Regions from separate parts of the Halobacillus amylolyticus genome, predicted to be linked through region 3. Evidence: riboswitches for the same ligand, from Rfam matches in the RefSeq annotation. Region 3 holds a riboswitch; each other region holds the start of a gene.
What was found. A riboswitch is a leader RNA that binds a small molecule or an ion and turns the genes downstream of it on or off. The one in region 3 is predicted to bind S-adenosylmethionine.
Positions count from the first base shown of each region.

Region 1 (4,268 bases), 320 kb from region 3:
GCCTGCATGACATCATTTGGATTTCCTGTCAGACCCACAACTCCTGCTAATGATCCTCTATGAAAAATCGGCAAGTTCACCCCAGGTCTAACATTGGAAAATCGCTCCACGTCATCATCATGTATGATTTGAGCCTCTTGACTGTCAATCACATTCTGCGCCCCTCCATGCAATTGATCAAAACGGGATTCATCGGTGCTGGCTACGATTTTTCCACTCGGGTCCATTAAGTTAATTGGAACATCGATATATTGTGAAAGCCGTGAAATGATTTCTTCTCCAAGTTGCTTTGTAAGCTCCATATCTTTCTCCTCCTTATGCTAGACCTTCTTATTTTAACCTAGTTGGTGATGTGACTTTTCAAGGTAAAAGGAAAGCCAGAGAAACGGTGCCCCGCTACTCTGGCCTTTACCCCTCAAGTTTATAAAGCTTGTTCGAATGTTCACCACTAGCCAACGGCACCCTATTCTTCGCGCAGAACGAGTGCCGATTTTTTCCTAGACTTGATCCAAGAGACAGTTACTGCTGCAATTAACACAAATCCGAGATAGCCCATTAACGGGTAGACTGTGCTGACCAGATCCGTAAATCCTACAAGACTTGCTGCAAACGAGAGAAGTCCGATAACAATGACCGAACCTTTAAACTTGGTGGTGTCAGGTTGTACAAAACGTGCGGTAAAAGAATATAGCATGCCGACTGCAGTATTAAAGACCATCGAGAGCAGAGCGATCGTCATCAGGATACCAACGATAGGTGAAATATCGGAAGCTAACACCAATGTTGGCATGTCAACTCCTTGCAATTGATTGATATTCGCATAGATTCCTAAATTGATGAGAACGACTAAAATACCAAGGCAAATCCCACCGATGACAGCACCCTTGCCAGCCGACTTTTCATCCTTCGTGGTCGCACCGATAAGTGTCATCATCGAAAAGCCGACCGCAATATTGAAGGCAACATATAGCAATGCACTTAGCAGCCAGTTCGAAGCCGCAGATGGTTGTGTTAAAGCAATACTTTCCAATTCTGCTAGATTTGCGTCACTAGTGAAAAAGGAATAAATGGTGATGATGATAATCAACGCTAACATATAGGGACTGATTAAACTAATCACCGAAATCACCTTATCCGTATTAAGACAGAGCGTTAATATCGCTAGAATTACCATAAGGATATTGCCGATAACCGGTGAAGTGCCAAATTGCTGTTCGAATATCGACCCACTCCCAGCTACCATGATCGTGGCCACCCCAAATAAAAAGAATGTCAGTGTAATATCAACTACAGGTCCTAAATATTTACCACAAATGTAGCGAATGACTTTTTTATGAGAAGAGACTTGTAGATTTGCCCCTAGTTGTATAAGTTGCATTCCAATAAAGGCAAACAAAAATATCGTGATCACCGCACCGATAATCCCCCACAGACCAAAGCTTGTAAAAAACTGGACAATTTCCTGTCCTGAAGCAAATCCTGCTCCAATAATAATGCCGACATAAGCACCAGCAATTCGCAGAGTATTTTTCATAGTTGACGTTCTCTCCTTTGAAAGGCCTTACACTAATTATCATGAATTAAGTTTATCAGACTTGTCAATTTTCGACAAAATTAATAAGTCTCGTAATCTATTGGTTTCGAGAGAGATTCTTGTTACATATAAACCCTTGCACTCCTCTTAACTCAACAAGCTACCCCCCTATCTAATAAACGCACTTTTCAGAATTTATTTCAAAATTAACCTTGACATTATTAGGTGACTCATATTAAGATTAGACTCAAATTTAATAAGCTTATCTAGAGAAGCTGAGGGATCTGGCCCTGTGAAGCTTCAGCAACCTCTGACTGTTGTCAGAAAGGTGCTCCGTCCAGCAAGATCTTTATCTTGGGAGATAAGAGCGGCACTTTATAGCTAACCCTCTTTTCTCATTAAAGAAAAGAGGGTTTTTATTGTGATAATGATGATGGCTGTCAGTGAATGAAACGTAAAATAATCCAGCATTTATTAGGAAAGGGAGATGTCATATGAGTGAAATTGTATTATTATCTGGAAGTCCTTCTGAGGAATCAAGGTCAGAGCTTGTACTAAATTATTTAGCACAATTGGTGGATCAGGAGGGACTATCCACAGAGAAGATTTCTGTCCGCAATGTGTCGCCGGAGGACCTATTTTATGCACGCTACGATAGTGAGGCGATTGAGGAAATTGCAACAACGATTCAACAGGCAAAAGGAGTGATTGTTGCTTCCCCTGTATATAAAGCGTCGTACTCTGGAATTCTTAAAGCTTTAATTGATTTACTGCCACAGGATGTGTTAAAGGACACACCAGTCTTCCCTATTATGACCGGCGGCAGCAAGTCTCATTTGCTCGCGATTGAGTATGCGTTAAAACCATTGCTTGCCACGTTAAAAGGGCAAAATTTGAAAGGCGTCTATTTACTTGATCATCAGATCGACAAATCCAACCCGGTACAGCCGATTACGAATGAGGATTGCGACCAACGCTTAAAGAAACAGCTAGTGTATTTCCTTCAGGTTATTAAAAATCAAGTTCCAATAGCTTTTTAACATGTTTGTTTTTTAAAAGTTTGTGGCTATTTAGGGTGATTTTTTGACCTACAGAAAAGGAAAGATTAGCAGTTAGCCGAGGGAAATACGCGAGACTGTGGAAAAGCGGGCCAGTCGAGACCACACAATAAAGGACGAAGAGGGAGTTCGATGGTTCGTCCACGGAAGTTCTGTGTCTTCAGATCAAGAGCCTTAAAAATTTAAATCTTAACTGAAAAAATACTGTAGTGCATTGGAATCCTAAAATTTTGCGGTGGTGTTTTAGAATAAAATACCTCTGCACCGTTTCTCCAAGTGAGCGTGCACCGCATCCCCCCTTTTCTTGCAGTCCTTTAAAAGGCTTTGCGGGCATTATAATAGGTTAAGAAGTCACCCCACCTTCAACTGTAAACAGGGTGGCTTCTATTTCTATAAACTTACCTGAAGATGCACATTAACAAATGTTTTTTTCCAGTATTAGCTAACTGGAATCACCATCCAACTTTAATTCCATCAGTGTGGAAACTTCCTGAAACCCAAGTTTTTGATAAAGATGTTTTACATGGTTTCCCGAAAATACGTTCAATTGAATTTTTTTGTATCCTTCATCTTTTAAGTGTCTCACTACTTCTTTACATAACTTTTCTGCTACTCCTTGATTGCGGTACTGTGGAAGAACGTAAATTTCTGGAATAAACATGACCATTTCATCAGTATAGTAGTCAGTTGTCCTTCCTACACCAATCCATCCTTGGATCACATTATTATGACAGTCAACAAGGTAATATCCACCGTCTAATAAAAATGGGGCCACCATTTGCTGTACCTTATCCGGTACTGGGTCAACATACCCCATGGTCGCTTCCTTTAATACTTCCAGAGAATGTCCAAGTATCTTTTGTGTTTCACTATAAGTAGCCTTTCTAATTGACATCTACCTTTCCCTCCTTTGCTGACAGATATGCTAATGAAGTTTATTTGACTAAGGAATATTATAAATTTTCGGGAGTAATTCCCCTTCTCATAACGGCAGCTTCGGACGTGGTTTAATTTATTCATAAGAACCCAAAAAAGGGTGTTGAAAAACACCACAGGCTGTCGAAGGATTCGACAGCCTGTTATGGTACCGCTATTCTACAGTTCGGGTAAACACCAAGTTTTAGTTGTCTTAGTAGACACCACCAACAAAAGCAGTCCCTACGATAATGAGTAGGATAAATAAAACTACAATAAAGGCAAATCCTCCACCGGCACCATAGCCAACACCTTCGACTTCTGCACTCATTACAACACCTCCATATCCATTTGTTCCTACTGTATGTATGTCAGGTAATTCCGACATGGACAATGTCCCAATTTTTACATATGTGGGCGCAACCTTTAGTATGATTCGATGTTTATTAAGAATTAGGTTAGAAGACGGGACATTCGCACTGACAGGATCCAGTTAAAAACATAAATTATTATGAATAATACTAAAGGAGGAATGAACATGGGTTTTTACGGTAATGGATTTGGCGGATACGGTGGCTATGGCAATAACGTAGGAGGATTAGGCGGTGGTTTTGGTGCTCCTTGGTGTCCAAAGCCTGTAGTTAAACCGGCTGTTGCACCTCGTGGTAATGGATTTGCGCTAATTGTCGTACTATTCATATTACTAATTATCATCGGTGGGGCTGCATGCGCATAATCGTTTTTAATCTTGAAAACCGAAC
Region 1 covers NZ_CP095075.1:1,640,434-1,644,701, forward strand. The annotation lists gene MUO15_RS08590 (CdaR family transcriptional regulator) at 1-302, opposite strand, end outside; gene MUO15_RS08595 (YkvI family membrane protein) at 464-1,534, opposite strand; SAM riboswitch class I at 1,794-1,902, shown strand; gene ssuE (NADPH-dependent FMN reductase) at 2,029-2,574, shown strand; gene MUO15_RS08605 (GNAT family N-acetyltransferase) at 3,035-3,487, opposite strand; gene MUO15_RS08610 (YjcZ family sporulation protein) at 3,722-3,838, opposite strand; gene MUO15_RS08615 (YjcZ family sporulation protein) at 4,046-4,243, shown strand.
Region 1: it holds a riboswitch for S-adenosylmethionine, as region 3 does, so the genes downstream of both, ssuE (NADPH-dependent FMN reductase) here and metE (5-methyltetrahydropteroyltriglutamate--homocysteine S-methyltransferase) in region 3, are expected to answer to the same signal.

Region 2 (4,268 bases), 1.8 Mb from region 3:
ATGCAATTGTGAATACGGAAAAGTTGGAACGTTATGCCTCTATAGCAGAAGAGGAAATTAAACAAGCAAATGAGCTTCTTTTTCAAACGACTGATACTACACTCGCTACATTTACAGCTTTCTACAGAGGAAAGAAAAAGGAAGTAAAAGCACCAACTTCGACAATGAATCTACCTGAAAGATTAGCTCATTATGTGGTGGAAGGAACAAAGGAAGGGTTGATTCCCGACCTTGAGAAGGCACTAGAAACTTATCCGACGCCATTAAAAATCATCAATGGTCCACTTATGGCTGGCATGGCTGAAGTAGGGCGTTTATTCAACGACAACCAGCTCATTGTCGCTGAAGTTTTGCAAAGTGCAGAAGTCATGAAGACATCAGTCGCTTACCTTGAGCCACATATGGAAAAAGGCGACACGTCAAATAAAAAAGGGAAAATTCTTTTGGCCACGGTTAAAGGCGACGTTCACGACATTGGTAAAAACCTCGTGGATATTATTTTAAGCAACAATGGTTTTGACGTCGTCGATCTGGGCATCAAAGTAACCCCTTCCGATTTAATCAAACATATTCACGAAGAAAAGCCAGACGTCATTGGGTTGTCGGGCTTGCTTGTAAAGTCAGCTCAGCAAATGGTTTTGACTGCTCAGGATTTGAAGCAGCAACAAATCGAATTGCCGATATTGGTAGGAGGCGCTGCCCTCTCAAGGAAGTTTACCAATACAAAAATCGCCTCACAATATGATGGATCCGTTTTTTATGCAAAAGATGCCATGGACGGACTTGCTCTATCGAATCGGCTCAGTGATCTGGAGGATCGTGAGCTGCTCATTCGCGAACAGCAAGAAAAACAAGCAAAAGTTATAGCTAGAAGTCATGTCAAAGCTCAAGCTCAGTCGGCAACAGCTGTAGCCGAAAAGCCGGTGTCAAAAGTATCTAAGACAGTTCCGGTTTATCAACCGCACGATTTTGAACTGCACATTTTACGAGATTACTCGGTTGCTCATATTGAGCCTTTTATTAATATGCAGATGCTGATTGGACATCATTTGGGGCTAAAGGGTAAATTCTCAAAGTTGCTGGAAGAGAAAAATAATAAAGCACTTCAACTAAAAGAGGTCGTCGATGAATTACTTGTAAAAGCGCAAAAAGAGAATTGGATTCAGCCGTCTGCACTTTATCAATTCTTTCCAGCTCAATCCGATGGGGATGATGTAATCATATATGACTCCGTTGATCAACAAACGATCATCGAACGTTTTACTTTTCCACGCCAAAACCGTGATCCCTATCTTTGTTTAGCTGATTATTTGCGCCCAGTCTCAAGCGGTGAAGTGGACTACGTAGGATTCTTCTCTGTAACAGCTGGAAAAGGGATTAGGGAGCGTTCTCTGGACATGAAACAACAGGGAGAATATTTGAAAAGCCACGCCCTGCAGGCATTGGCATTAGAATCGGCAGAAGGATTGGCTGAACACATCCATCAACTTATGCGTGATAAATGGGGATTCCCTGATCCGACAGACTTTACGATGCAAGAGCGTTTTTCAGCTAAATACCAGGGACAGCGGTATTCTTTCGGTTACCCAGCTTGCCCGGATTTGGAGGATCAGAGAAAATTATTTCAATTGATTAGACCGGAACAAATTGGGGTCGAATTGACAGAGGAATGTATGATGGAACCAGAGGCCTCGGTAACGGCCATTGTGTTTGCTCATCCTGAAGCGCGTTATTTCAATGTGCATTAAGAGATATGAGTAGCAATACCCTGTTGATTTTAGAATAATTTAAATTTTTGCATTAAATGATTGACAAGGAATGTTAATACGTGTAAATTATAGGATAATCAAATTGATAACGATTTTTCTTATCCAGAGAGGTGGAGGGACTGGCCCATTGAAACCTCGGCAGCAGACTTTAACTAAGTACTGTGCCAATTCCAGCAAGCCGTGCAGGCTTGAAAAGATAAGAAGAGAAAGTAACGTTCTACTTAACCTCTTCTTATTACGGAAAGAGGTTTTTTATTTTGATTTTTAGTAAATGTTTATCTTGCTGATTGGACTTACCAAAGGCAAAAGATACAGCGAATTACATCTTACATTAATTTGCAAGCAGGAGGTAATGGTATGAAAAGTACTCTCGAAAAAAAGATTAATGACATTGTTTCAGCCTTAGAGAACATAGAATATGGTTCGGTAGCCATTACGGTACATGATGGGGAAATTACACAAATTGATTACACAGAAAAAAAACGTTATCCACTAAATAAAAAATCTAACAAAGACAATGATTAGCTCAAAACTGAATATTGCTCATGCTGATTAGTCAACTAAAGGCATCTTTATTTTCGATAACGATCGGGATATAAAGGTGCCTTTTTGATGGAAGAGTTAATTTTAATAATACAAATCTCTTGAACTTTAGACAGGGAGGAAAACTTACTATGGGTTCTTACAAAGATCAACTGGAAACCAGATTCATTCACGCTTCAACTCATGGAAATAAGGAAAATAAAACAGGGGCCGTGAACGTCCCTATCTACTTGTCATCCACCTACCATCAGGAAAACTTCGATACGTTTGGTCCATATGATTACAGCAGATCAGGCAACCCAACAAGGCAAGCATTGGAACAAACCATTGCAAACCTGGAAGGTGGTAAAACAGGATTAGCATTCGCATCAGGGATGGCAGCTATTTCTTCTGCATTTATGCTCCTTTCTTCAGGTGACCATGTCCTAATCTCAAAGGACGTTTACGGTGGAACGTATCGTCTGATCACAGAAGTATTGAGAAAATTCAATATTGAGCACACCTTTGTTAACATGACCGACCTTAACGAAACATGCCGTGAAATTCGACCGAATACAAAGGTTATTTATATAGAAACCCCTTCTAATCCCTGCTTAAATATTACAGATATAGAAGGAATCGTAAAATTAGCCAAAGCACATGGTTGTCTAACTTTTGTCGATAACACTTTTATGACACCTCTTTACCAGAACCCGCTTCAATTTGGCGTCGATCTTGTCCTTCATAGTGCTACCAAATTTTTATCTGGTCACAGCGATATTATTGCGGGCCTGGCGGTAACTAAGAATGAAGAACTTGGTGAAAGATTAGCATTTATTCAAAACTCATTTGGTTCGATTTTAGGCGCACAGGATGCCTACCATTTAATTCAAGGGATCAAAACATTAGGTGCTCGACTGACACAATCTTCGGATACAGCACTAAAAATAGCAACCCATCTTAATGATCACCCTTTAATTAGTGAAGTCTACTATCCTGGTCTATCCTTTCACCCTGGTCATCCTATACACGTACGGCAATCGAAAGGGTCTGGAGCACTTCTATCTTTTCGGTTACCTAATAAAGCAGCAGCGAAAGCATTTGTTGAACATATTCGCCTGCCTGTTTTTGCTGTCAGTCTTGGTGCAGTGGAGTCGATTCTATCCTATCCTGCCACCATGTCACATGCAGCTATGCCTGAAACAGAAAGAGAAGCAAGGGGAATTACCGATGGACTGCTTAGGCTCTCTGTTGGACTCGAGCATGTAAATGATCTAATCGAGGATATCGATCAAGCCCTAGAGGCAGCCACCCAATTGAGAAAGGAGAAACGTATTTTATTAAAACATAGGGGTTGATTCAGTTGCAGTACATTTAACTTGTAAGTTTAGAGTCATCAAATAAATCATTAATGGAAGAAGGAATAATTATGAGTAATAGCGAAACTCCAGCGTTAAGAAACAAAGCAAAGACACTCCCCCATTTCGAGCGGATCAGGTAGGAAGCCTATTAAGATCAAAAAGAATTGAAAAAGCACGTATTCAAAAAGCAGCTGGTGATATTGATCGTGCAGAATTGCGTGTAATTGAAGATGCGGAAATTGTTAGAATCGTAGAAAAGCAAAAAGAAATCGGTCTTGAAGCTGTAACAGATGGCGATTTTCGTCGGGCTTGGTGGCATTTTGATTTCCTCGAAGGTTTAGACGGCGTCGAAGGATTCGTCCCGGAAAAAGGACTGGAATTCCATAATATAGTTACCAAAGCTTATGGAGTTGAGGTCACGGGTAAGATAGATTTCACTGATCACCCTATGCTCGAGGATTACAAGTTTCTTCATAGTATTGCTGGGTCACATACAGCAAAGTTCACAATACCAAGTCCTAATATGCTTTTCTTTAGAGGCAAAAAAATTGAAGAATTCTATGATACTATAGAAGGATTTATTCATGATTTAACTTTGGCATACAAAAAAGCAATT
Region 2 covers NZ_CP095075.1:149,366-153,633, reverse strand. The annotation lists gene metH (methionine synthase) at 1-1,748, shown strand, start outside; SAM riboswitch class I at 1,865-1,972, shown strand; gene MUO15_RS00860 (YezD family protein) at 2,127-2,294, shown strand; gene metC (cystathionine beta-lyase) at 2,444-3,649, shown strand; partial or broken gene MUO15_RS00850 (5-methyltetrahydropteroyltriglutamate--homocysteine S-methyltransferase) at 3,765-4,268, shown strand, end outside.
Region 2: it holds a riboswitch for S-adenosylmethionine, as region 3 does, so the genes downstream of both, MUO15_RS00860 (YezD family protein) here and metE (5-methyltetrahydropteroyltriglutamate--homocysteine S-methyltransferase) in region 3, are expected to answer to the same signal.

Region 3 (4,268 bases):
CACAGGTTTTTTGGTTAGAGATTGAGCGTATGTGATTTCTTTGACTGTCATCGGTTCTGTGAGAGACACATCTCCATAAATGACGGGAGGTTTGACGCAGCGGGAGCCGTATGACTGAACCCATCCGTATCTGGTAAAGGCAAACCCATCCAGTTTTTCACCAAAGAATTCTACCATATCGTTACGTTCAAACTCGCCATGTATGAGGACGTCAAGCCCGATTTCCTCCTGGCGTTTAATCCATTCGGAAATGTTGTCTTCAATAAACGATTGATAATATTCATCAGACCACTCCCCTCTTCGCCATTTCAGCCGTGCCTGACGAATTTCTTTCGTTTGTGGGAGACTGCCAATCGTTGTTGTTGGCAATAATGGAAGCTCGAAATAATCTTGATGTATTTTCTGGCGACTGGAATAGTGGGTTGGACGTTTTGGTTCAATATCTTTCCATAACTCCACTTCTTTTTGAACATCTTCTAGATTTCTGCTCGAAGACTTCCAAAGTAATTCAATACACCGAGTACGTTCTTCTATATGTTTTTCAATCGTATGTCTACCATGGTTTAGACCTTCTGTTAACACTGTCGCTTCTTCAAGTTTTTGATCAGCAAATGATAGTGCATTTTTTATGACAGGGTCTAAATCCTCTTCGGTGGTTACAGTTACTGGAACGTGTAACAAACTGCAAGAAGGCTGTACGATGAGCCGATCTTTTTCAACTTTTGAAAGTATGTTTTCAAGTTGTGCGTATTTTGTGTCTAAATCTTCACTCCATATGTTGCGGCCGTTAATTACCCCGGCTGCGAGATACTTATCCTTAGGAAAGCCATGCTTTTTCAGTGATTCTAGATTAGCTCCCTGATCATGGACAAAATCAAGGCCTATCCCAGCAACTGGAAGGGAAACGACCTCCTGGTAATGATCAACGGATTCAAAATACGTTTGGAGAAGAATCTTTACACTTGAAACACCGTTTTGCATAGAGTCATATACTTCCCTGAATAGATGTAAATCATCCTTGGTCATCGGTGTTGTCAGAATAGGTTCGTCCACCTGCACCCACTCAGCACCAGCTCTTTCCAGCTCATAAAGAACTTGTATGTAGAGAGGAACAAGTCTTTTCAGTAGCTTTTTAAAATCTTTCTGCTCATAACCTTTCGCTAATTTTAAAAATGAAACAGGTCCCAGTATAACTGGCTTTCCTATGATACCTAGTTTTTCTTTGGCTTCCAAAAAGTAAGGTAACAGTCGATTCTCCGTAAGTGTTGGTTGAGCATCCGAGTCAATCTCAGGTACAATGTAGTGATAATTTGTGTTGAACCATTTGGTCATTTCAGATGCCACTGCTTCATGATTCCCTCGGGCGATATCAAAATACAAGTCTATTGGCACTTCCCCGCCCTTGTGCTTAAAACGGTTGGGTATAAAACCAAACATAACTGCCGTATCAAGCACATGATCATATAGACTAAAATCACCAATAGGAATGAGATCGCTCCCAATGTCCTGTTGCTTTTGCAAATCGTTTGTCCTTAGCGTCTCCATTTCTGACAAAAATTCACTTTCAGTTATGTTTCCATTCCAAAATTGTTCCAGTGCTTTTTTCCACTCTCTCTTTTCGCCTATTCTTGGATAACCAATCGTTGAACTTAATACCTTTGTCATTCTCATTCCTCCATTTAAGTTTTTTCCAGCTAAATAAAAAAATCTCCCTTTATAAAGAGAGATAGTCATGCAGCATTGCCAAATTCAAACCGTGAAAACAGCCTGAACACGTTACGCTCATAACACCCCCCTATACCTCGTAGGTTTAGTGCATTGCCTCAGGCAGGTCTCCTGACTCATGATCTTCACTCCCCTGCGCCTTCCCATCCTTTTCTAACAAAAAGGTAGTGACATTTCTTGCAGGTAGCTCCCATTTACAGTGGCGGGACCGTGTCGGATTTTCACCGAGCTTCCCTTTTAAGTTGAATAGATTTTTCACCTAGACAACACCTGAGTAATCAACATATCTAGTTTTCTATGCATGTATGTGTATTAAAAAAGAAAAAGCCTCTCCATATTTAGAGAGGCTTACACATGCGTACCCCTCTTATTTCCCAAAGCATTTGCTTTGCTGGAATTAGCACATTATCAACGACTAAACGCTGACAGGTTGCCGGGCATCATCGGGCCAGTCCCTCCGCCTCTCTGAATAAGAGTTTCAATTTAATTGGTTAAAGGCATACTAGCATGGAGGGAAAGAACTGTCAATATTTTCACACAATATAAAATATAATATCCATTTCTTAATGTATATAAAAAATCCAACTTGTGCTTAGCCAGTAAAATGATACGAATAATAAAAAACAGTTTACCTATATACTATACAGGGGTATTGTACAAGGAAATGCTTTGCCATTGCTGATAAGGTCCCTAATCTAAGTAATTTTAAAGGAGGATGAACATGAAGCGTAAAAAAATAATGATGGGAATTATTCTACTCACCTCTGCATTGCTGCTAGCCGCATGTGCCAGTGATAGTGAAGAGCAGAGCCAGACGGAAAATGAAGAAAACACAAACATGGAATCCAGTTCTGATGAACATATGGAAATGGACCACTCCAGTTCAGGTGCAGTCCCTGATGATTTGGAAGCAGCAGAGAATCCAACCTATGAAGTTGGAAGTCAAGTAATGATCGAAAAAGGTCACATGAAAGGAATGGAGGGTGCTGAAGCAACTATAACCGGCGCCTACGATACTATCGCCTATGCTGTTTCTTACACACCTACTACTGGCGGTGAGCGAGTTGAAAATCATAAATGGGTCATTCATGAAGAAATTGAAGACGCCGGTGAAGAAAAGCTAAAACCCGGAACAGAGGTTACGTTGGATGCATCACATATGGAAGGCATGGACGGGGCCACTGCCGAAATTGAATCTGCCCAACAAACAATAGTATATATGATCACCTATACCCCAACTGCTGGTGGTGAGAAAGTAACCAACCATAAATGGGTAACAAAAAGTGAATTATCTGCTGAATAACATTTGAACAAAATGAACGGACTTTTCAACACACCTAAAGAGCTTATTCCTAAACTGGATAAGCTTTTTTAATTTAAACGTAAAAGAAGTTAAGCTAAGAAAAATGTTCATTATTTTCAGTGGTTACGTCCGGGCATTGTAACACCAGAAGAATTATTCTACTCAAATTCATTTGGTTTCTACCCAAATATTCGATGATTCTACCCAAAATAGGTAGGATTTTGACAAAATTTCTCAGGAATCTAACCGAAATAGTTAAGATTTTGACCAAAACAGAAGGTATGCTTCCCTAATCAAAAAAGCTGTCGGCCTTAGACCGACAGCTCCCTATCAAGATCAACCCGTATTACGCAAACCTGCCGCAATACCACTGATCGTGAGTAATACTTCTGTGAGTGTATCTTCATTTTCATTTCCTTTTTGACGAAGATCCTTGATAAGTTCTACTTGTAAGAAGTTCAATGGATCAACGTATGGGTTACGCAGCTTGACCGATTCCTGAATCGTAGGCTGCTGGTCGAGAAGTTCGTGATCACCTGTGATTTGTAAGAGAACCTGTTTCGTCGTATTGTATTCTTCAACGATAGTTTGAAAGATACGTTCACCAAGAACTTGATCATTCACTAGAGCCGTATATTCTTTGGCTGTGTGAATATCTGCTTTGGTTAAAGCCATTTGCAGATTGTAAATGGTGGAGCGGAAGAAAGGCCAGTTCTCATACATTTGCTGCAATTGCTTTAAGTGATCATCACTTTGGGAGGCATAGTTTACCAATCCTGTACCAGAAGCATACCACGCTGGAATTAGCTGGCGATTTTGGGTCCAGGCGAATACCCATGGGATCGCTCTTAAGTTTTCAAACTTCATGCTGTCCTTCCGTTTCATAGGACGCGAACCAATATTCAATTCACTAATTTCTTGAAGCGGAGTCGCTTCATTGAAATACGTTAGGAAGTCTTTATCTCCAAAGACAAGCGATTGGTATTTTTCTAGAGAGACGTTCGCGATCTCTTCCATGGCTTGTTCCCACATTTCCTCACGGTTGTGTGCTTGTTCCGACTCTTTGGATACATGGGCCGCTCCTTCAACCAAGGTGGAAACACCCTGTTCAAGACTACGGTAGGCAATATCTGTCAGCAGGTAGCGTGATGACAGCACTTCACCTTGTTCAGTAATTTTCACGCCGTCACCTAATGTTTCAGCAGGCTGTGATAGAATGCTTCGATTTAACGGACCACCG
Region 3 covers NZ_CP095075.1:1,955,753-1,960,020, forward strand. The annotation lists gene metE (5-methyltetrahydropteroyltriglutamate--homocysteine S-methyltransferase) at 1-1,665, opposite strand, end outside; cobalamin riboswitch at 1,810-2,014, opposite strand; SAM riboswitch class I at 2,090-2,201, opposite strand; gene MUO15_RS10135 (YdhK family protein) at 2,447-3,028, shown strand; gene ppc (phosphoenolpyruvate carboxylase) at 3,365-4,268, opposite strand, start outside.